Regions from separate parts of the Streptomyces spororaveus genome, predicted to be linked through region 1. Evidence: riboswitches for the same ligand, from Rfam matches in the RefSeq annotation. Region 1 holds a riboswitch; each other region holds the start of a gene.
What was found. A riboswitch is a leader RNA that binds a small molecule or an ion and turns the genes downstream of it on or off. The one in region 1 is predicted to bind cyclic di-AMP.
Positions count from the first base shown of each region.

Region 2: linked by a shared signal. The riboswitch ahead of Sspor_RS25925 (LysM peptidoglycan-binding domain-containing protein) and the one ahead of Sspor_RS13285 (M23 family metallopeptidase) in region 1 are both predicted to bind cyclic di-AMP.
Region 3: linked by a shared signal. The riboswitch ahead of Sspor_RS10040 (LysM peptidoglycan-binding domain-containing M23 family metallopeptidase) and the one ahead of Sspor_RS13285 (M23 family metallopeptidase) in region 1 are both predicted to bind cyclic di-AMP.

Region 1 covers NZ_BNED01000005.1:2,373,121-2,380,075, forward strand. Annotated here, with positions in the region: gene Sspor_RS13265 (DUF5998 family protein) at 1-280, opposite strand, end outside; gene Sspor_RS13270 (bifunctional acetate--CoA ligase family protein/GNAT family N-acetyltransferase) at 331-3,105, opposite strand; gene Sspor_RS13275 (HPr family phosphocarrier protein) at 3,290-3,571, shown strand; gene Sspor_RS13280 (GntR family transcriptional regulator) at 3,866-4,543, opposite strand; gene Sspor_RS13285 (M23 family metallopeptidase) at 4,738-5,541, opposite strand; cyclic di-AMP (ydaO/yuaA leader) riboswitch at 5,555-5,713, opposite strand; gene Sspor_RS13290 (M16 family metallopeptidase) at 5,931-6,955, opposite strand, start outside.
Region 2 covers NZ_BNED01000005.1:5,198,339-5,205,293, reverse strand. Annotated here, with positions in the region: gene eno (phosphopyruvate hydratase) at 98-1,378, opposite strand; gene Sspor_RS25925 (LysM peptidoglycan-binding domain-containing protein) at 1,671-2,396, opposite strand; cyclic di-AMP (ydaO/yuaA leader) riboswitch at 2,400-2,572, opposite strand; gene Sspor_RS25920 (transglycosylase family protein) at 2,848-3,816, opposite strand; gene Sspor_RS25915 (cytochrome P450 family protein) at 3,994-5,307, opposite strand; gene Sspor_RS25910 (globin domain-containing protein) at 5,438-6,634, shown strand; gene Sspor_RS25905 (nucleoside triphosphate pyrophosphohydrolase) at 6,649-6,955, opposite strand, start outside.
Region 3 covers NZ_BNED01000005.1:1,603,590-1,610,544, forward strand. Annotated here, with positions in the region: gene Sspor_RS10030 (MBL fold metallo-hydrolase) at 1-155, opposite strand, end outside; gene Sspor_RS10035 (SGNH/GDSL hydrolase family protein) at 275-1,060, opposite strand; gene Sspor_RS10040 (LysM peptidoglycan-binding domain-containing M23 family metallopeptidase) at 1,224-2,183, opposite strand; cyclic di-AMP (ydaO/yuaA leader) riboswitch at 2,186-2,361, opposite strand; gene Sspor_RS10045 (tyrosine-protein phosphatase) at 2,677-3,468, shown strand; gene Sspor_RS10050 (aspartate aminotransferase family protein) at 3,507-4,925, opposite strand; gene hpnH (adenosyl-hopene transferase HpnH) at 4,922-5,953, opposite strand; gene Sspor_RS10060 (phosphorylase family protein) at 5,959-6,612, opposite strand; gene shc (squalene--hopene cyclase) at 6,612-6,955, opposite strand, start outside.

The sequences.
Region 1 (6,955 bases):
CCGACTCGGTGGAGGTGGTCGCGTACGGGGAGGGGGACCCGGCGTCGGCGGCCTGCTCGTCGGTGTGGCTGACGATGAAGCGGTTGCCGGTCAGGACCAGCACGGTGACGTGGCGGCGCACCTCGTTGGAGTCGAAGGTCGTCTCCTGGTGGACCAGGTACGACGAAATCGGCTCGCCGCCCACCGCGGCCTCCACCGCCTCGGCCACGAGGGCCGGGTAGTAGCCGCTGCGCTCGATCGCCGTGCGCAGCCCCTGGGTCGTCGTACCGGATTTCGCCATGAGGTCCATCCTAAGGCCCGTACGGGGCCCTCAGGCCGCGCCGTACCCGGTCAGTAACTGGGGAGGGTCCGCGGGCCGAGATCACCGCGGGCCGGCGGGTGGGCCACGCGGACGGTGGCGCTGAGCACGGAGACTCCCTCGGCGGCCACCACGACGGGCTCCAGTGAGACGCCGATCACCTCCGGGTGGTCGTCGACGAGGCGGGACAGCCGCAGGAGCAGCTCCTCCAGGGCGGGGGTGTCCACGGGGTCGCTGCCGCGCCAGCCGAACAGCAGGGGCGCGGTCCGGATGGACCGGATCAGTCCGGCGGCGTCACGGTCGGTGGCCGGGACGAGCCGGTGCGCGGTGTCGCCGAGCAGCTCGGAGGCGACGCCGGCGAGCCCGAAGGAGAGGACGGCGCCCGCCGCGGGGTCGATGACGGAGCGGACGACGGTGTCGACCCCGCGCGGGACCATCGCCTGCACCACCGGCTGGAGCTCGGCCGGTTTGCCCAGCGCGTCGGTGAGCTCCTCGTACGAGCGCCTCAGCTCGGCCTCGTTCGTGAGGTCGAGGCGTACGCCGCCCAGGTCAGCGCGGTGGCGCAGGTGCGGTGCGGTGGTCTTGAGCGCCACCGGGTAGCCCAGGACGGCGGCGGCGCGGACAGCGGCGTCGGCGCTCGGCGCGGGCAGGGTGGGCAGGACGCGGATCCCGTACCGCGCGAGCAGTTCGCGGGCGTCCCAGTCGGTCAGGGTCAGCACGGCCCCGGCGTCGACGTCGGCCAGCAGCCCGGCCAGCCGGTCGGCGGCCCCGGCCTCGTCGATGTCCTCGTACTCGGGGACCTGCCCGGCCTCGGCGGTGGCCCGGCGCCACTGCCCGTACCGGACGGCTTCGGCGACGGCCTTGACCGCCCGCTCGGCGGCGGGGTAGCTGGGGATGCTGTCCCCCGCGGCGGTGTACAGCCGCGCGGGCGTCGGAGCGGGGGCGGGCTCGGTGGTCCGGCTGGGGGCCGGGCGCGGGCCGCGCACGGCGGACAGGGCCTCGACCAGCTCGCCCAGCTCGACGTGCACCACGGCGACGGGCTTGCCCGGGTACTCGGCCACCGCGTCGCGCAGGGCTCCGGCCAGGTCGTCCGCCGGAGCGTCCTCGCTCACCCACGGGATAGCCGTGACCACCACCGCGTCGCTGTCCTCGGAGCGGAGCGCATCGGTCAGGGCGGTGCGGAAGTCCGCGGGCGCGGCCGCCGTCGTCAGATCCAGCGGCGGCAGCGGTCGCAGGCCCTGGGCGAGGCAGGCGTCGTAGGTGAGGATCCCGAGGGATTCGGAGTTGCCGAGGATCGCGATCCGGGGCCCGGCGGGCAGCGGCTGCGTCGCCAGCAGGAGGCCGACGTCCACCAGCTCGGTGACCGTGTCGACGCGGATCACTCCGGCCTGGCGCAGCAGGGCGGAGACGGTGGCCTCCGACAGCCGGGTGTCGGGGACGACGTGTCCGGCCGGGCTGTGCCGGCCGCCCTTGGCGACGACCACCGGTTTGACGGCCGCCGTCCGGCGGGCGAGGCGGGTGAACTTCCTGGGGTTGCCGAGGGTTTCGAGGTAGAGCAGGGCGACGTCGGTCGCCTCGTCGTCGTACCAGTACTGGAGGATGTCGTTGCCGGACACGTCGGCGCGGTTCCCCGCGGAGACGAAGGAGGAGAGGCCCTCGCCGCGCCGGACCAGCGCGGAGAGCAGGGCGATGCCGATCGCCCCGGACTGGGTGAACAGGCCGATCCGGCCGCGCGTGGGCATGGGGGCGGGGGTCAGGGAGGCGTTGAGCTCCACCTCCGGCGCGGTGTTGATCACCCCGTAGGCGTTCGGACCGATCAGCCGCATCCCGTACGAGCGCACCTGCCGCACCAGTTCACGCTGGCGGGCGAGTCCGGCCGGGCCGCTCTCCCCGTATCCGGCGGACAGGACGACGAGCCCCTGCACCCCGTGCTCGCCGCAGGCGGCCACGGCGTCGGGGACGCGGTCGGCCGGGACCGCGATCACGGCGAGGTCGACCGGGGCGCCGATGGCGCCGATGGCGCGGTACGCGCGCACGCCGTCGAGCAGGTCGCGGGTGACGGCCTCGTTGACGGCGTAGAGGTGGCCGTGGAAGCCGCTGTCGCGCAGGTTGCGCAGGGCGGCCGCCCCCACACCGGCGCCGGAGCGGCTGACCCCGACGACGGCGACCGAGCCGGGCGCCAGCAGCCGCTGCACCGAGCGGGCCTCGGCGCGCTGTTCGCGGGCGCGCTGCACGGCGAGGGACTCGGCGGTGGGTTCGAGGTCGAGGGTGAGATGGACGGAGCCGTCCTCGAAGCTGCGCTTCTGCTGGTAGCCGGCGTCCGTGAAGACTTTGATCATCTTGGTGTTCGCGGGCAGCACCTCGGCGGCGAACCGCCGGATGCCGCGCTCCCGGGCCACCGCGCCGATGTGTTCGAGGAGGGCGGAGGCGACCCCGCGGCCCTGGTGGGCGTCCTGGACGAGGAAGGCGACCTCGGCCTCGTCGGCGGGCCCGGAGGCGGGCCGGCCGTCGGCGTCGATGCGGTCGTAGCGGACGGTGCCGATGAACTCCCCGCCGATGGTCGCGGCGAGGCCGACCCGGTCCACGTAGTCGTGGTGCGTGAAGCGGTGGACGTCGCGGTCGGAGAGCCGGGGGTAGGGGGCGAAGAACCGGTAGTACTTCGACTCGTCCGAGACCTGCTCGTAGAAGCTGACGAGCCGGCCCGCGTCCTCGGTGGTGATGGGCCTGATCCGGGCGGTGCCGCCGTCGCGGAGGACGACGTCGGCTTCCCAGTGGGCCGGGTACGAGGGGTCCGACTCGATGGTCATGGGCCTACCTTACGGCCGGATCGGGCCCTGAAGCGCTCGCGCGGCGCATAAGGCGATACGGGGCAAATCAGTGCAAGCTGGGGAAGGTCGAACGGCGGAAAATTCAGGCCGGAGGTAGGTCCGAGCATTCCGGGCGTCGTGAGAGACTGGTCTAGACAACCGTAAGAACCTGAAGGGCATCACCATGGCAGAGCGCCGCGTCAACGTCGGGTGGGCCGAGGGCCTGCACGCTCGTCCCGCCTCGATCTTCGTCCGTGCGACGACCGCCTCCGGCGTCCCGGTGACCATCGCGAAGTCCGGCGGCGACCCCGTCAACGCCGCCTCCATGCTGGCGGTTCTGGGCCTGGGCGCCCAGGGCGGCGAGGAGATCGTCCTCGCCTCCGAGGCCGAGGGCGCGGACGCCGCGCTCGACCGTCTCGCGAAGCTGGTCGCCGAGGGTCTCGAGGAGCTCCCCGAGACCGTCTGACCCTTCGGGTTCGACCGTTCGACCCCCCGCGCGAAGCCGCGGCCCCCGGACCGGGGGCCGCGGCTTCGCCGTTCCACGGGCCGGCCGCCGCCCCGGGCCCTGACGGACGCCCCCGCGGGAAACGGGAACCGGGAACCGGGGAAATACCGCCGGCCTCAAAGGGGTGCCACCCGGATTCCGCGCATGCCGAATTCAGCCGGGCTGGAATTCCGTACGGATAATGGGCCCGCCGCAGAAACCGACCGGCCGCGCACAGGGAATTCCGGCGGTCCCACCCTTTGTATACGGCTCCTGTTAATGCCGGCCGCTCGGCATGTTTACGGCAGGTTGCGAAGTGCTCACCGCCGGGCGGAGCCGCAGCCGGTGCGCGCCCACCGCCCGGTCGGTGTGGAGCGCGGTCAGCGCCCGCGCCCGCTCGGCGTCGCCGCGCGCCACCCCGTCCACGATCGCCCCGTGCTCCGCCCAGGACTCCGCGGGCCGGACCGGCGCTTCCACCACGTACATCCACGCGATCTTGTGCCGCAGCTGCGTGAGCAGCGCGATCAGGCCGGGGCTGCCGGAGGACTGCGCGAGCGTCTCGTGGAACCAGCCGCCCAGGGACCGCAGGTCCTCTCCCTGCCCCCGCCTGGCCCGCTCCTGACCCAGCCTGACCAGCCCGCGCAGCACCTTGAGGTGCGCGTCGGTGCGCCGCCGGGCGGCTCTCGCGGCAGCCAGCGGCTCCAGGAGCATCCGCAGCTCCAGCAGGTCCGCGGCCTCCTGCTCGGTCGGCTCGGCCACGCAGGCCCCCGCGTGGCGCCGTGTGGTCACGAACCCCTCGGACTCCAGGGTCCGCAGGGCCTCGCGGACCGGGACGCGCGAGACCCCGTACCGGCGGGCCAGCACCTCCTCGGTCAGCCTTCCGCCCGGCTCGAACACCCCGGAGACGATGTCGTCGCGGATTGCTGTGCATACCGCGTGCGCAGGAATACGCAAGACCGAACCTCCGCCTATTTCCGACTGCCAGCCTCATTGCACGCACATGCGCGCGCTGCGACTCTATTGCAACACAGAATAATTTCCGAGAGCGGCCGGAAATCCGAAACATTTGCACAAAGACGCAACATACGAAGACCCCGGCTCGGGGAGCCGGGGTCTTCGATGAAGCGGTGAGGCGGTGCGCGCCGGGGTCAGACGCTGACGCCGTGCGAGCGCAGGTACGCGATCGGGTCGATGTCCGAACCGTACTGCGAGCCCGTGCGGGCCTCGAAGTGGAGGTGCGGGCCGCTGGAGTTGCCGGTGGAGCCCGACAGGCCGATCTGCTGGCCGGGGGTGACCTGCTGGCCGACGGAGACGTTCAGCGAGGTCATGTGCCCGTACTGGGTGTACGTACCGTCGTTGTGCTTGATGACGACGTTGTTGCCGTACGCCCCGCCCCAGCCGGCCTCGACGACGGTGCCGAGACCCACCGCGTGGACCGACGTGCCGGAGGCGGCGTGGAAGTCGATGCCCGTGTGGCTGCCGGAGGACCACATGCCGCCGCCCGCGTGGTACTGCGTGCTGACGTACGAGCCGTCCACCGGGGCGACGAAGGTGTTGAGGCGCTTGCGCTCCTCCTCGCGGGCGGCGCGCTCGGCGGCCTCGCGCTCGACCTTCGCCTTGGCCTCGGCGACGCGCTTGGCCTCGGCGGCCCGCTGCTTCGCGTCGGCCTCGGCCTGCGCCTTGGCGGCGTCCTGCTCGGCGACGCGGTGCTGGGACTCGGCCTGGTCGGCGATGTCACCCGCGAGGTCCTCGGCGACGACCACGGCGCCCAGGCCGTTGTCCTGGCCGATGGTGCTGCTGTGGTTGTCCGCGGCGAAGGCCGGGGCGGCGAGGGAGCCGACGACGCCCGTGGTGGCGATCGCGGCGATACCGGCGTAACCGGCGGTCTTCTTGCTCAGGCGGCTGGAACCACGGTGCTTACCGGAACCAGCGGGACGACTGCCAAACGCCATGAAGGGTTTGATCCTTTCCTTCCTTCTCGCCTACCGGGTTAGCTGACGGGTTCGGAGCAGGAAGGTCTCCTACGGGCCTCCTCTTGCGAGGGGGTCCGATTCACCCCAGGGACTCATGTGGGTCCCCGGCTCCCCAGGCTCGCGCCTGACGGGGACTCGGCGATCGCTGCCCGGTGCCGCGGGTGCGGCGGGCACAACTGACGGACAGCACGGCCGACGCTAGGCGGATCATCAGTCAATCGCCAAACAGACGCGGCTTTTTGTTGCGTACGCCACACCGCATACAAGCAACCTCACCACTAAACAGACAAAAGGGGTTCTGGTGACCAAGTCACCAGAACCCCTTGCTGAAACCTTCAGCCGGCCCTCAATCGGCCGTCGTCCGACGGTCAGTTGGAGACGACCGTCACCTCTCCGATCCCGAGGGCCCGCACGGGCTCCTCGATGACCGCCGCGTCGCCCACCAGGACGGTGACCAGCCGGTCCGCGGGGAAGGCCTGGACGACCGCCGTGGTCGCCTCCACCGTCCCCGTCGCGGCGAGCTGGGCGTACAACTGCGCCTGGTAGTCGTCCGGCAGCTCCTGCTCGACCTGGTCGGCGAGGGTGCCCGCGACCGAGGCCGCCGTCTCGAACTTCAGCGGGGCCACGCCCACCAGGTTCTGCACGGCCACATCGCGTTCGGCGTCGGTCAGACCGCCCTCCGCGAGGGTGCGCAGCACCTTCCAGAGGTCCTCCAGCGCCGGCCCGGTGTTCGGGGTGTCCACCGAGCCGCTGATGGCGAGCATCGAGGCACCCTTGCCGTCCGCGGTGGAGCGCAGCACCTGGCCGAAGGCGCGTACGCCGTAGGTGTACCCCTTCTCCTCGCGCAGCACCTTGTCCAGGCGTGAGGTGAGGGTGCCGCCCAGGCAGTACGTGCCCAGCACCTGGGCCGCCCACACCCGGTCGTGGCGGTCCGCCCCGATCCGGCCGATCAGCAGCTGCGTCTGGACCGCGCCGGGCCGGTCCACGATGACCACGCGGCCGGTGTCGTCCGCGGTCACCGGCGGGACCGGCAGGGCCGCGGCGGTGTTGCCCGTCCAGGTGCCCAGGGTGTCCGCGAGCACGGCGTCCAGGTCGATGCCGGTCAGGTCGCCGACGACCACCGCGGTGGCGGTGGCGGGGCGTACGTGGGCCTCGTAGAAGGCGCGTACGGCGGCCGAGTCGATCCGGGCGACCGTCTCCTCGGTGCCCTGGCGCGGCCGGGACATCCGCAGGGTGGCCGGGAAGAGCTCCTTGGAGAGCTGCTTGGCGGCGCGGCGCTGCGGGTTGGCCAGCTCGTGCGGGATCTCGTCGAGCCGGTTGCGCACCAGGCGGTCGACCTCGGCGTCGGCGAAGGCCGGGGCGCGCAGCGCCTCGGCGAGCAGACCCAGCGCCT
Region 2 (6,955 bases), 2.8 Mb from region 1:
GTCCGCCTCCCCTAGGTACGCGCTACGCAATACGTCCCCGCACACGGTACGGGACCGAGTGCGGGGACGTACGGAGGCCAGCCCCTCAGGGGGGTGATTAGCCCTTGAAGCGCGGGAAGGCGCTGCGGCCCGCGTACACCGCGGCGTCGTCGAGGATCTCCTCGATGCGCAGCAGCTGGTTGTACTTGGCGACACGGTCCGAGCGGGCCGGGGCGCCGGTCTTGATCTGACCGCAGTTCACGGCGACGGCGAGGTCGGCGATGGTGACGTCCTCGGTCTCACCGGAGCGGTGGGACATCATGCACTTGAAGCCGTTGCGCTGGGCCATCTCGACGGCGTCGAGGGTCTCGGTCAGCGAACCGATCTGGTTCACCTTCACGAGCAGGGCGTTCGCGGAGCCCTCCTCGATACCGCGGGCCAGACGCTCCGGGTTGGTGACGAACAGGTCGTCACCGACGATCTGGACCTTCGCGCCGAGGCGGTCGGTGATGGTCTTCCAGCCGTCCCAGTCGTCCTCGAAGAGCGGGTCCTCGATGGAGACCAGCGGGTACGCCTCGACGAGCTCGGCGTAGTAGTCGGTCATCTCGGCGGCCGAGCGGGACTTGCCCTCGAACTCGTACTGGCCGTCCTTGTAGAACTCGGACGCGGCGACGTCGAGCGCGAGCGCGATGTCCGTGCCCGGCGTGTAGCCGGCCTGCTTGATGGCCTCGATGATGAGGTCGAGCGCGGCGCGGTTCGACTCCAGGTTCGGGGCGAAGCCGCCCTCGTCGCCCAGGCCGGTGGAGAGGCCCTTGGTGTGCAGGACCTTCTTGAGGGTGTGGTAGACCTCGGCACCCCAGCGCAGCGCCTCGGAGAAGGACTCCGCGCCGATGGGGGCGATCATGAACTCCTGGATGTCCACGTTGGAGTCGGCGTGCGACCCACCGTTGAGGATGTTCATCATCGGAACGGGCAGCAGGTGCGCGTTCGGACCGCCGAGGTAGCGGAAGAGCGGGAGGTCCGAGGCCTCGGACGCGGCGTGCGCGACGGCCAGGGACACGCCGAGGATGGCGTTGGCGCCGAGCGAGCCCTTGTTGTCGGTGGCGTCCAGGTCGAACATGGCCTGGTCGATCAGACGCTGCTCGGTGGCGTCGTAGCCGACGAGCTCCGGGCCGATCTGCTCGATGACGGCGAGGACGGCCTTCTCGACACCCTTGCCGAAGTAACGGTCGGGGTCACCGTCACGCAGCTCGATGGCCTCGAATGCACCGGTGGAGGCGCCGGACGGAACTGCAGCACGGCCGGTGCTGCCATCGTCGAGGCCCACCTCGACCTCGACCGTGGGGTTGCCTCGGGAGTCCAGGATTTCCCGGGCTACGACGACGTCGATGGACGGCACGAGCATCTCCTTCTGGGATGTGACGCTGAGTGTGCGGTGGCGTGTCAGGCCGTGGGATGGCCTTGCCGCCTAGAGCCTAACCGGATCCGGGGACTCGGCCGCCCGACCGCCCGGACCCTGGGACGAAAAAGGGACCGAATACCCCTCTTCCGGGACATACATCGCTTGATCATCGGGCTTCGGGGGGCGAACGCGGCACCGCCCGGCGCGTGGAGCACGCGCCGGGCGGTGGAAATCCTGCACGGGGTCAGCTGACGCCCCGTACGTGTTCCTGCGGCTTCTGCCGCGGTGTTCAGCTGAGCTTCAGCTTCTGACCCGGGTAGATCAGGTCGGCGTCCGAGACGATGTCCTTGTTCAGCTCGAAGAGCTGCTGCCAGCCGCCCTTGACGCCGTTGGCCTCGGCGATGGTGCCCAGGGTGTCGCCCGGCTTGACCTCGTACGAGCCGTTGCCGGTCTTCGGCGCGACCGGGGCCTCGGCGCGCTCGGAGCGGGTGGTCGGAGCCTCGGAGCGCTTGGTCTCCTTCTTCGGCGCGGCCTTGGTCTCGGCCTTCTTGGTCTCGACCTTCGGCTGCGGCTTCGACTGGGGCTTGGACTGCGGCTTCGACGCCGGGGTCTCGGAGCCGCCACCGGCGGAGGAGGAGTTCGACAGGCCCTTGCCGCAGGACGGCCAGGCGCCCTTGCCCTGGCTCTTGAGGACCTTCTCAGCGACGGCTATCTGCTGCGCCTTGGAGGCCTGGTTGGCCTGCGGGGCGTACGACTTGCCGCCGTACCCGGCCCACGTGGACGGCGAGAACTGCAGACCGCCGTAGTAGCCGTTGCCCGTGTTGATGGCCCAGTTGCCACCGGACTCGCACTGCGCGACCCTGTCCCACTCGGACGAGGTGGCGGCGCTGGCGGTGCCCGCGGCCATCAGGGGCGCGGCCACGGCCACACCGGCCACACCGGCGAGCGTGACGATCCGGACAGACCGCTCGATTGCAGTACCGCGACGGTGCTTGCCCTTGCCGGAAAGCAGCATGGAGTTTCTCCTCACCGACGCCTACGAGGTGAGCTGTCGGGTTCGGGCGAGTGAGTTGCCCGGCCGTGCGACCTAGCGCACGTCTTAACCCCAAGCCGGTGGCGTGACCGTCTCTCAACGGCCGCTCCCGGCACCTACCTTGGTTCCCCCGCTCCTGCCTTCGGCGCTTGACGCGACGACTGTTCCCTCCGTCCGCCGGCAGGATTCGGCGATGCGGTCGAAGGAGCTCGCGGTGGCGAGCGATTCAGAAGGTAGACAGGTCTCTCCCCGATGTTCAACGAGGAACATCGGGGAGAAACGGCCCTACTTGCGCTCCTTTCAGGGGCGTTTGCGCAGGTGAGGGCGGGGTTTGCGGAAGCCCCGGAGCGAGACACGCCAGCTGACCGGAAGAGACGCATGTCTCACTTACAGAAATCCGACATTCGACTCTTTCCGGATAACTGAACTGTCCTTATTGCGGAGTTAGGTCCAGGTTCTGGCCGGGCTTGATGAGGTCGGCGTCCTCGCCGATGACTTTCTCATTGGCCTGGTAGAGACCGTTCCAGCCCCCCTTTACGCCCTTGGCATCCGCGATGGTCGCCAGGCTGTCGCCCGCCTGGACCGTGTAGACGGGGTCCGACGAGACGTCAGGCAGGGCCGACGGCTCGGCCGCCGCCGCACCGCGGTGCTTGCCGCTGCCCTCGACGGGAGTGGCGCCGATGGTCTGCGGGACCTCCGGGGTCGCGGGGGCCGTCGTGCTGACCGGGGGAAGCCCGGGCGTGACGGGCGCGGTGGTGGGCGGCGCGGTCGGGTCCACCGGCAGCGTCGGCGCCGTCGGGTCGACGGGCGTCGGCGTGAGCGTCGGGTCGCCCGGCTGGGTCGGGTCGCCCGGCTGGGTCGGGGTCGTCGGGGTGGCCGGGGGCGTCGTCGGGGCGTCCGGGGCGGGCATGACGGGCAGTCCGATGGACGGGGCGTCCGGGATGAGGAACGGGGTGCTGGACGGGCTCGGAGCCGGAGCCGGGGTCGGCGACCCGTAGTCCGTGGACGGCTTGCCGCCCCCGGTGGACGGAACGGCGTCGTCCGGGCGGGACGGCGCGGGGGCCAGCGGGCCCTTGCCGCCGGGCAGACCGGGGTCCACCTGCGCCGCGGGGCCCTGCTGGTCCAGCCCGGCCGAGGCCGCGCACAGCGGCCACGCCTGCGGTCCCGTCGAGCTCAGCACCCGTTCGGCGACGGCGATCTGCTGGGATCGGCTCGCCAGGTCGGGGCGCTCGGCGAATTCGAGCCCGCCGGCGCTCTGCCACTCCTCCTGGGTGAACTGGAGCCCGCCGTAGGCGCCGCTGCCGAAGTTGGCACTCCAGGAGCCGCCGCTCTCGCATTCGGCGACCTTGTCCCACGTGGACGTGTCGGCGGCGGTGGCGCTGGTGGCGGCCAACAGCGGCATGGCCAGCGCTGAGCCAGTGACTCCTGCTGTGACAACCAGCGCGGGGACCTGGCGGGGGCGTCTGTGACGGCCGTTCCCGGAGAGCATGAGCGATCACCTTTCGCATATAACAGCGGGGTAACGGCAGAACCTAGCGGCCTTCGAACGATTGTCACAAGTTCAAGCCGAAGCTGACTTTTAATCAGCTTTCGCGCAAGTGTTTTGAGCCGCGAATCGAACGGGAAGAGTGCGCAGCCCCCGCATGATCAACCCCCCGCGCCAGCGCAGGTCTTGGGGTGGAACGGCCAGTTCCAGATCGGGCAGACGCGTCAGCAAAGTCGCGAGCGCGGTCTGTCCTTCGAGCCGGGCGAGCGGAGCGCCGAGGCAGTAGTGGATGCCGTGACCGTATCCGAGGTGCTGGTTGTCGGTCCGGGAGAGGTCGAGGGTGTCCGGGTCCGCGAACCGCTCCGGGTCCCGGTCGGCGGCCGCGAGGACGACCAGGACCGGATCGCCGGCCTCGATCGGCATCCCGCCGAGGGTCAGCGGCTCGGTGGCGAACCGCCACGTCGCCAGCTCCACCGGCCCGTCGTAGCGCAGCAGTTCCTCCACCCCGGTGGCCAGCAGACCGCTCTCCCCGGCGGCGAGGGAGAGCTGGAGGCGCTCGCGCTGCCCGGGGTTCATGAAGAGGGAGTGGACCCCGTTGCCAATGAGGTTCACGGTGGTCTCGAAACCGGCGAAAAGCAGGATGAAAGCCATGGCGGTGGCCTCACCCTCGGTCAGATGGTCGCCGTGATCGCTCGCCCGGATGAGATCGGAGATCAGGTCATCACCCAGATCATCCCTTTTGCGGTGAATGAGTTCACCGAGATAGGTCCGCATCTGCTTCACCGACCGGGCCACCCCGCCCCGCGGACCGCCGCCGTGGCGGATCATCATGCCGGCCCAGTCGCGGAAGTCGTCCTGGTCCTCGCGCGGGACCCCGAGCATCTCGCAGATGGCGTAGATGGGGAGCGGGAAGGCGAACTCGTGAATGAGATCAGCCTCACCCTTCTCCGCGAAGGCGTCGATCAGGTGGTCGGTGAGCGCCTGCACCCGCGGCGCGAACTCGGCGACCCTGCGCGGGGTGAACGCCTTCGACACCAGCCGTCGCAGCCGGGTGTGGTCCGGCGGGTCGATGTTGAGCAGGTGCGTCATCAGCTCCGCCTTGCGCTCCCCCGGGATCCCGGTCTTGCCCTTGGCGTGCGCGGGCTCCGCGTGGTGCGCCGGATTCTTGCTGAGCCGCTGGTCGGCGAGGGCCTGGCGGGCGTCGGCGTACCGGGTGACGAGCCAGGCCTCGACCCCGCTGGGCAGCTTGGTGCGGTGCACCGGGGAGTGCTCGCGCAGCCAGGCGTAGGCCGGGTAGGGGTCGGTCGCGAACTCCCAGTCGAAGAGGGTGGGGCCCTCGGCGGAAGGGGTGTCGGCGGGAGTGTCCGCGGGGGTCTCGGCGGGGGTTCCGGAGGTCTGCTCGTGCACCTGATGACCGTATCCCGGCGCCGAACCACCATCCGATATGGGCGGTTCGCCGCGGCTGTCCGTAGATCGGCCATCCCTTGACCTGAACTTCTCCGGCATTCCTACTTTCGGTTTTGTGGATGTCAGGATCTTGAAGAGCAGTTTCGCGGTGGTGGAGAGGCGGGCCGAGCACGCCGTCAAGTTCTTCTACTCCCACCTCTTCTGGCACAACCCCGGAGTCCGCGCCCTCTTCCCGGACTCCCTCCACGAGATGGAACGCCAGCGGGACCGGCTCTTCGCCGCGCTCACCCACCTGATCGCCCACCTCGACGACGAGTCGCTCCGCCCCTACCTGCGCGACCTGGGACGCGACCACCGCAAGTTCCTGGTCCGCCCCGAGCACTACGCGGCCGTCGGTGCCAGCCTGCTCGCCGCACTCGCGGAGACCTCCGGCGAGGCCTGGACCCCGCCGGTCGAGAAGGCATGGGCCGAGGCCTACCAGGTGATGGCCGACGCGATGACGGCCGGCGCCGACGCGAGCGAGGACCCGCCGTGGTGGGACGCGGAGGTGGTACGCCACCTCCAGTACGGACCGGACATCGGCGTGCTGACGCTGCGGCCGCACGCCCCCTTCCCCTATCTGCCCGGCCAGTACACGAGCGTGAGCAGCGAACGGGTCCCGACGACCTGGCGCACCTATTCCATAGGCAACGCCCCCCGCCCCGACGGCACCCTCGACCTGCACGTGAGCCGGGTCGACCGGGGGCGGCTGAGCACCACCCTGGTCCGCGAGACCCGGCCGGGCGACGTGCTGCGGCTCGGCGCCGCCGGCGGGCAGCTGACCTTCCGGCGCGAGGACCGCCCGGCCAGCCTGATCGCCGCCGGCACCGGCTGGGCGCCGATCCGTGCCCTGCTGGAGGACCTCGCGGAACGTCCCCCCGATCAGGACGTACGGCTCTTCGTGGTGGCCCGGGACGGCGCGCACCTCTACGACCGCCCGCTGATCGACGCGTACGCCGCCAGCTGCGGCTGGCTCGCCGTCACCTACATCACGCCCGCCCCCGGGCAGCACCGCAACCAGGCCACCGACCGGCTCGCGACCGCGCTGGGCAACCGGGGCCTGTGGCCGGACCAGGACGTCTACCTCAGCGGCCCGCCGCAGTTCATCGACGAGACCGCCCACCTCCTCCAGGAGCTGGGCGCCTGCCCCGGCCGCCTCTTCCACGACTCCGTACCGGCCCGGGGCCACGGATACGGGGAGCGCCCGCTGGGCTTCGGCGAGTGGTTCCTGGAGCGCCCGGCGCCCCACTGGCACAACCCCTCGGCCCGCGCGCCGAAGGAGTACTGAGAAGGACCGGAGGACTAGAGGGTGTCCGGCGGCCGGACGCCCTCGGCCGCCCGGATCGCGTCCCGGTAGGCCCGGGCCGCCGCACGCAGCGCGGTCTCGGGGTCGATCCCCGCCGCCTCGGCGCGTGCCGCGAGCTCCAGCAGCTCGTACCCGACGCCCTCGCCCCGGGGCAGTTCCACGGCCACGCCGCCCGCACGGGCCCGGCCCGCGAGCTTGGCGGCGAGTGCCAGGCCGGGCTGGCCCACCGGAATCCCGTCGGTGACCGACTCCCGGCGCTTCTCCACCGCCTTGGTGCGCTGCCAGTGCGCGCTGACGTCCTCC
Region 3 (6,955 bases), 770 kb from region 1:
GGCCTGTTCCGGGCCCCGACCGGGTTCTGGAACACGCCGTCCGCGAAGTTCGGAGAGCGGCGGATCCGCTCCAGCCGGGCACCGGACGGGTCCGCACCGAAGGCTTCGGGCCGCAGGGCACGCAGCCGCGGACGCAAGGGACGGGAGCCGGTCAAAGCGCCTCCAGGGAGGATCGGGTCAGAATGGTCGTCTCTCTACGACCATGCAACGCACACCGGCCCCGAAGGATTCCGCTTCCGGCTCCCGCGCCCGCGCCCGCCGGGCCGGGCACCCCCTAGAGCGGCAGCAGGTCCGGCCGCTTCGCCTCCACGTGGTCCCCGGAGGACTCGCCGCGCAGCCGCCGGCCGATCCACGGCACGAGGTGGTCGCGCGCCCACTGGATGTTGTCCCGGGTCACGTCCACCGAGCCGCGCGGCCGCTGCGGGGGCCACGGCTGGTCGGGGTCGGCCGGCACGTCCAGTCCGAGCACCTGCGCCGCGCGCAGCGCGACCCGCGTGTGCCCCTCGGGTGAGAGGTGCAGCCGGTCCGCGTCCCAGGCCCGCCGGTCCTGTACGGATTTCAGCGACCAGAGGTCGAGCACCGGGCAGTCGTAGCGGTCGGCGATGGCGCGGACGTGCGCGCTGTACGTCGCCACCTTGCCGCGGAGGTGCTTGAGCACCGGCACGCCCCGGGTGTCGAAGCCCGTGGTGATCATGACGTGGCCCACGGCCCCGGTGAGGTCGGCCACGGCCGCCTCGAACCGCTCCGCCACGTCGTCCGGGTCGGTGCCGGGCCGGATGATGTCGTTGCCGCCCGCGCAGAAGGTCACCAGGTCCGGTGCGAGGGCCTTGGCTCTCGGAAGCTGGTCGGCCACGATCTGGTCGAGGAGCTTCCCCCGCACCGCCAGATTCGCGTACCGGAAGTCGTGCTCTTCGCGCTGATCGGCCAGGAGCACGGCGAGCCGGTCCGCCCAGCCGAGATAAGAATCCCCGGGTCCCGGGTCCCCCACGCCTTCGGTGAAGCTGTCCCCGATCGCCGCGTACGAGCCGATGGTCTTGAGTTTCGTCGTCGTCGCTGCCACGAGAACCCATACTTCACTCCCGCAAGCAACCTACGCCAACGTAATGAGGGGTTGACGGACCGTGATCTGTACCACGTGGGAGATAAGGAATAAGTACACGTGAGGCCGGGACCCCCCTCGGGTCCCGGCCTCACGCGGGTCGGCGGTCCGACGGCGGGTGCCGTCAGAGGCTCGCGCCCTTGGAGCGGAGGTAGGCGATCGGGTCCATGTCCGAGCCGTAGGACGGGGTCGTGCGGATCTCGAAGTGGAGGTGCGGGCCGGTCGAGTTGCCGGTGGAGCCGGAGAGGCCGATGGCCTGTCCGGCGGTGACGCTCTGGCCGGAGGAGACGGAGAGCTGCGACATGTGGGCGTACTGGGAGTACTTGCCGTCCGCGTGGCGGATGACGACCTCGTTGCCGTACGAGCCGCTCCATCCGGCGGAGACCACGGTGCCCGCGCCGACCGCCTTGACGGTGGTGCCCATGCTCGCGATGAAGTCGACGCCGGTGTGGTAACCGCTGGACCACATGCTGCCGGCGACCTTGTACTGGGTGGAGATGCCGCCGCTGACCGGGGCCACGAAGCCGCCGCCCGACTGCGGAGCGGCGGCGGGGGCCTCGGCCCGGGCCTCGGCGGGGGCCTGCTGCGCCGGGGCGGGCCGCTCGGCCTGCTTGCGGGCCGGCTTCGGCGCGGGCTGCGCGGCCGGCTCCGCGTCGGCCTCCGGGGCCGGGGCCGCCTCGGCCTCGGACTGCGCCGCCTCGCCCGGACCGCCGAGGTTCAGCTTCAGGCCGGGGTGGATCAGCGAGGGGTTGCTGCCGACGGCCTCGCGGTTGTCGGCGTACAGCTGCTCCCAGCCTCCGGACAGGTGGCGCTGCGCGGCGATCTTGGAGAGGTAGTCGCCCGGCACGACGGTGTAGACGGTCGGCGCGGCCTGCACGGCGGCGGGGGCCGCCTGGAGAGCGGCGGGGGCCTGCGGCGCGACCGCGGGGGTCACCGCGGTCGCGGTGGCCGGGGCGCCGGCCGCGTGCGCGCCCGCGGCACCGATGAGCGGCAGCGCGAGGGCCGCGCCACCGGTTCCGGCGACGGCGAAACCGCGGGAAAGGGAGAGGGACTTGGGACGGCGGTGCTTACCCTTTGCAGGCATGACGAATTCCTCTCCGGCGCCTGCGAGGTGAGCTGTCGGGTTCGGACTGGAGATGTCCGGCCGTACATGTACGAGCCATGAACGACTTCACCCCGAGCCGTCCCGGCGAAAAGATCTCCGGGCCGGCGGCTTACCTGGTTCCCCCGCTCCTGCCGCACGAATAGGTCGGATGCGGTTTCCGGGAGGCGGCAGGATTTGGCGGTCCACCCGGATCGATCGCGAAGGTAATCCCTTGCGGCCACAGGGAACAAGCCATGAATTCCCTGACGGAATACCAGGCATGAGGGACCGACGGAATTACCGTCACCCTCCGTCCATTCGGCAGCGCCAACAGCCGCTCCGACGGGGCCATTCGCCCTTAGCGATCAGGCACTCACGGTCACCGTATGATCTGGCTCACGGGGACGTGCCCGATCTCGCCTCCGGATATGGCAAGTTGGCGCCAAACAGTGTAATTCGGACAGAGGGCCCACGACGTGGCGGAGGAGTTGCTTTGACCCAGCAGATACAGGAGCCGGAGCTGTCCGGAGTGCGCAATTTCCGCGATGTGGGCGGATTGCCGACTTCTGACGGACGAACGGTCAGGGCGGGACGACTGTTCCGAAGCGGACATCTCGCACATGCCACCGAAAGCGACGTGGCTTTCCTGGCCTCGCTCGGCCTCCACACCGTCTTCGACTTCCGCAACGGTGCCGACCACGCGCTGGAGGGGCCGGACGTCGAGCTGCCCGGCGTCCGGAACGTCAACATCCCGCTCTCGGACCCGGCCGACGGGCGGGAGTTCTGGCGGCTGGTCCGCGACGGCGACCTCGTCCAGCTGCGCGAGATCCTGGGCGACGGCAAGGCGGCCGCCCGGATGTCGAACTCGTACCGCGGGATCATCCGGCAGCGCACCGCCGAGCACGGCCGGGTCCTGCACGCCCTCGCCGAGGACAGCGTCCCCGCACTCATGCACTGCGCGGCCGGCAAGGACCGGGCCGGCCTGTCGATCGCCGTCACCCTGCTCGCCCTGAGCGTCGAGCGCGAGGCGATCGTGGCGGACTACCTGGAGTCGAACGCCCCGCACCGCCGCTACCGCGTGCGCCGCACCGACGAGTCGGCGTCCGCCCGCTCCCCCGAGGTGATGGAGCTGCTCGCGCCGCTCTTCGACGCCCGCGCCGAGTACCTGGTGGCGGCCTTCGACACCATCGACGAGATCTGGGGCGGGGTGGACCGCTACCTGGCGGAGGGCCTCGGGCTGACGCCCGAGACCCTCGACAGGCTGCGGGACCGGCTCCTCGCCTGACCGGCCGGGGCCCGGTCCCCCGCGGGGTGGGCGGGCCGTCAGCGCGTGGCGACGGCCTGCTTCACCAGCGTCCTGCCGAAGTCCCAGATCAGCCCGGACCCTCCGTGCGCCTCGTCCATGACCTCGCGGAAGGCCCCGACGAACCGGTCCACGTCCCCCTCGTCCACGATCAGCGGCGGGATCAGTTTGATCACCTCCAGGTGGTCCCCCGAGACCTGGGTGAGGATCCGGTGCTTCTGCAGCAGCGGCACCACGACCATCTGCGCGAAGAGCCCCTTGCGGGCCGCCTGCAGCATGGTCCACCGGCTGCGCAGGCCCAGCGAGGACGGCCGGCCGAACTCGATGCCGATCATCAGCCCGCGCCCCCGCACCTCGTGCAGCAGCTCGTACTCGTCCACGAGCGCGGCGAGACGCCCGCGCAGCAGATCACCCATGGCCCGGGCGTTCGCCACGACCTCCTCGTCCTCCATGACGGACAGGACCGCGAGGCCCGCCGCCATCGCCTGGGCGTTGGAGCCGAAGCTCGCGGAGTGCACGAGCACCCGGTCCATGGACGAGTAGACCTTCTTGAAGATCCAGTCCTTGCCCAGGGTCGCGCCGACCGGGACGTATCCGCCCGACAGCGCCTTCGCCACGCACACCAGGTCCGGCTCCACGCCCGGCTCGTGCTGGTACGCGTAGAAGTCGCCGGTACGCCCGAGGCCGGTCTGCACCTCGTCCGCGATCAGCAGCGCCCCCCGCCGGTGCAGCATCTCCTGAGCGGCGAGCAGGAACCCGGGCGGGGCGGCCAGGACCCCCTTGCCCTGGATCGGCTCGACGACGAAGGCGGCCACGTCCCCGCGCTTCAGCTCCCGCTCCAGCGCCGCGAGGTCCCCGAGCGCGATCCTCGTATCGGGGAGCAGCGGTGCGAAGCCGTCGCGGAAGCCGCCCTCCCCGTTCACCGAGAGGGAGCCCGCGGTCAGCCCGTGGAAGGCGTGGTCGCAGTAGAGGACCCTGGGGCGCCCGGTGGCGTACCGGGCGAACTTCAGGGCCGTCTCCACCGCCTCGGTGCCGCTGTTGCCGAAGAAGACCCGGTCCAGGTGCGGGCTGTACGAGAGCAGCTTCTCGGCCAGCAGCCCGGGCAGCGGCTGGCAGTCGAAGCGGGTGAGGTCGGCGAGCTGGGCGTCCAGGACGTCGTGCAGGGCCCGGCGGACGACCGGGTGGTGCCGGCCCAGGCCCATGACGCCGAACCCGGCCAGCATGTCCAGGTAGTCGTTCCCCTCGGCGTCCCAGAAGTGGGCGCCCTCGGCCCGCTCGTAGACCTTGTCGAAGCCGATGGTGTGCAGCATCCGGGGCAGCTGGTGGTTGAGGTGCCGGGCGTGCAGCTCGTAGCGCTCCGCCCCGCGCTCGGCCAGCAGGGCGCCGAGGTCGAAGCCCGTGCCCCGGCCGCTCCCCTCCTCCCCTGACCGCCCGGTCATGCCGACTTGTCCCGACCGCCGCCGATCGTCTCCCGGGCCGCCCGCAGGGACTCCTTGAGGGAGCCCATGGTGGCCAGGACGGCCGTGGGCTCGTAGCCGCAGTGCGCCATGCAGTTCGCGCAGCGCGGGTCCTTTCCGCGGCCGTACTTGTCCCAGTCGGTGTCGTCGATGAGTTCGCGGTACGTCGGTACGTATCCGTCGCTCATCAGATAGCAGGGGCGCTGCCAGCCGAACAGGGAGTAATTCGGAATGGCCCAGGCCGTGCAGGAGAAATCGACCTTTCCTTCCAGGAAGTCGAGGAAGAGCGGGGAGTGGTTGAGCCGCCAGCGCCGCCGGTTGCCGCCGGCGAAGGCCTTCCTGAAGAGTTCCCGGGTCTGTTCGACGCCCAGGAAGTGCTCCTGGTCGGGGGCCTTTTCGTAGGCGTAGGCGGGCGAGATCATCATTTCGTCGACCTGGAGGTCGTCATTGAGGTAGTTGAGTACCTCGATGATCGTCTGCGGTGTGTCGGTGTTGAAGAAGGTGGAGTTGGTGGTCACCCGGAACCCGCGCTTCTTCGCCTCCTTGATGGCGGCGACCGCCTCGTCGAAGACGCCTTCCTTGGCCACCGACTCGTCGTGGCGCTCGCGCAGGCCGTCGATGTGCACGGCGAAGGCGAAATACGGGGAAGGGGTGAACTTCTCGATCTTCTTGCGCAGGAGCATCGCGTTGGTGCAGAGGAATACGTACTTCCGCCTCGCCACCAACTGCCGGACGATCTCGTCGATCTGCGGGTGCATCAAGGGCTCGCCGCCCGCGATGGACACCATGGGCGCACCGGACTCCAGCACGGCGCCGACCGCCTGGGCGACCGGCATGCGCTGCTTGAGCACCCCGGCCGGGTGCTGGATCTTCCCGCACCCCTCACAGGCCAGGTTGCAGGCGTAGAGCGGTTCCAGTTCGACGATCAGCGGGAACTTCTCGCGCTTGCGGAGCTTCTGTTCGAGAAGATACGTCCCGACCCTGATGGACTGGCGCAGCGGCATGGCCATCTGGCTCACCTCCTGGGGAGCAGCAACGAACGGTGCCATTCATAAAACGCGGGCAGTACGGCACGCAGGACACGGAAGGCCGATATTCCCCCGCGAACCGTGCCGATACGGACGAGCTCGTGCTCCGGAGCGTCCACGATCACCCGGACGGCCGCAACCGGGCGGTCGCCGCCCCGGGTGGCGGTCCACAGGGTGGCCGCGGACTCCATGTCGACCGCGACGGCGCCGGTGGCGCGCAGCTGTGCGCGCTCCTGGCCGCGGACGACGTGGTCGGATCCGGTCAGGGCGCCGCGGTGCACGGTCCGGCCCGGCGCGGCCCTGGTTAGTGCCTCGGCGAGCAGGGCGCTGCCGGTGCAGGTGACGGTCGCCCGCGGGTCCCTGGTCTCCTCGGCCACGACCAGGTCTCCGGGGTTCATGCCGGGGACCAGCCCGGCGCAGAATCCCGTCGCGAGGACGGCGGCCCGGTCCATGTCCGGCCGGTCCAGGGCCCGGCCGACGGCCCGCTCGGCCGCGCGCGGGCCCATCCCGGTGCGCAGCAGGACGTGGTCCCCGGCCGGGCCGCGGCCGGCGCTGCGCAGCGCCGCCTGCTCGATGCGCAGCGCGCAGGCCACCAGCAGCGGGTCGGGGCCGCGGGCCCGGTCCCCGCCCGCGGTGGGCATCACGCCTCCCCGGCCGCTGCCGGGTGTGCTCCGGCGGGGGCGAACGGTTCCCCGTACAGGTAGCGGCCGAGCGCGGTGACGGGAAACACCTGCCGGTACAGGTGGTAGTTGATGGAGAAGTCCCAGGGGAAGCCGGTGCCGGTGAAGTACGGCTCGTCCCAGGTGCCGTCCTCCTTCTGGGTCTCCACCAGGTGCGCGATGCCCCGCTCGACGGCCTTGCCCTCGCGCTCGCCGGCCGACAGCAGGGCCATCAGCGCCCAGGCCGTCTGCGAGGCGGTGGAGGCGCCTTTCCCGGCCCAGGACGGGTCCTTGTAGGAGCGCTGGTCCTCGCCCCAGCCGCCGT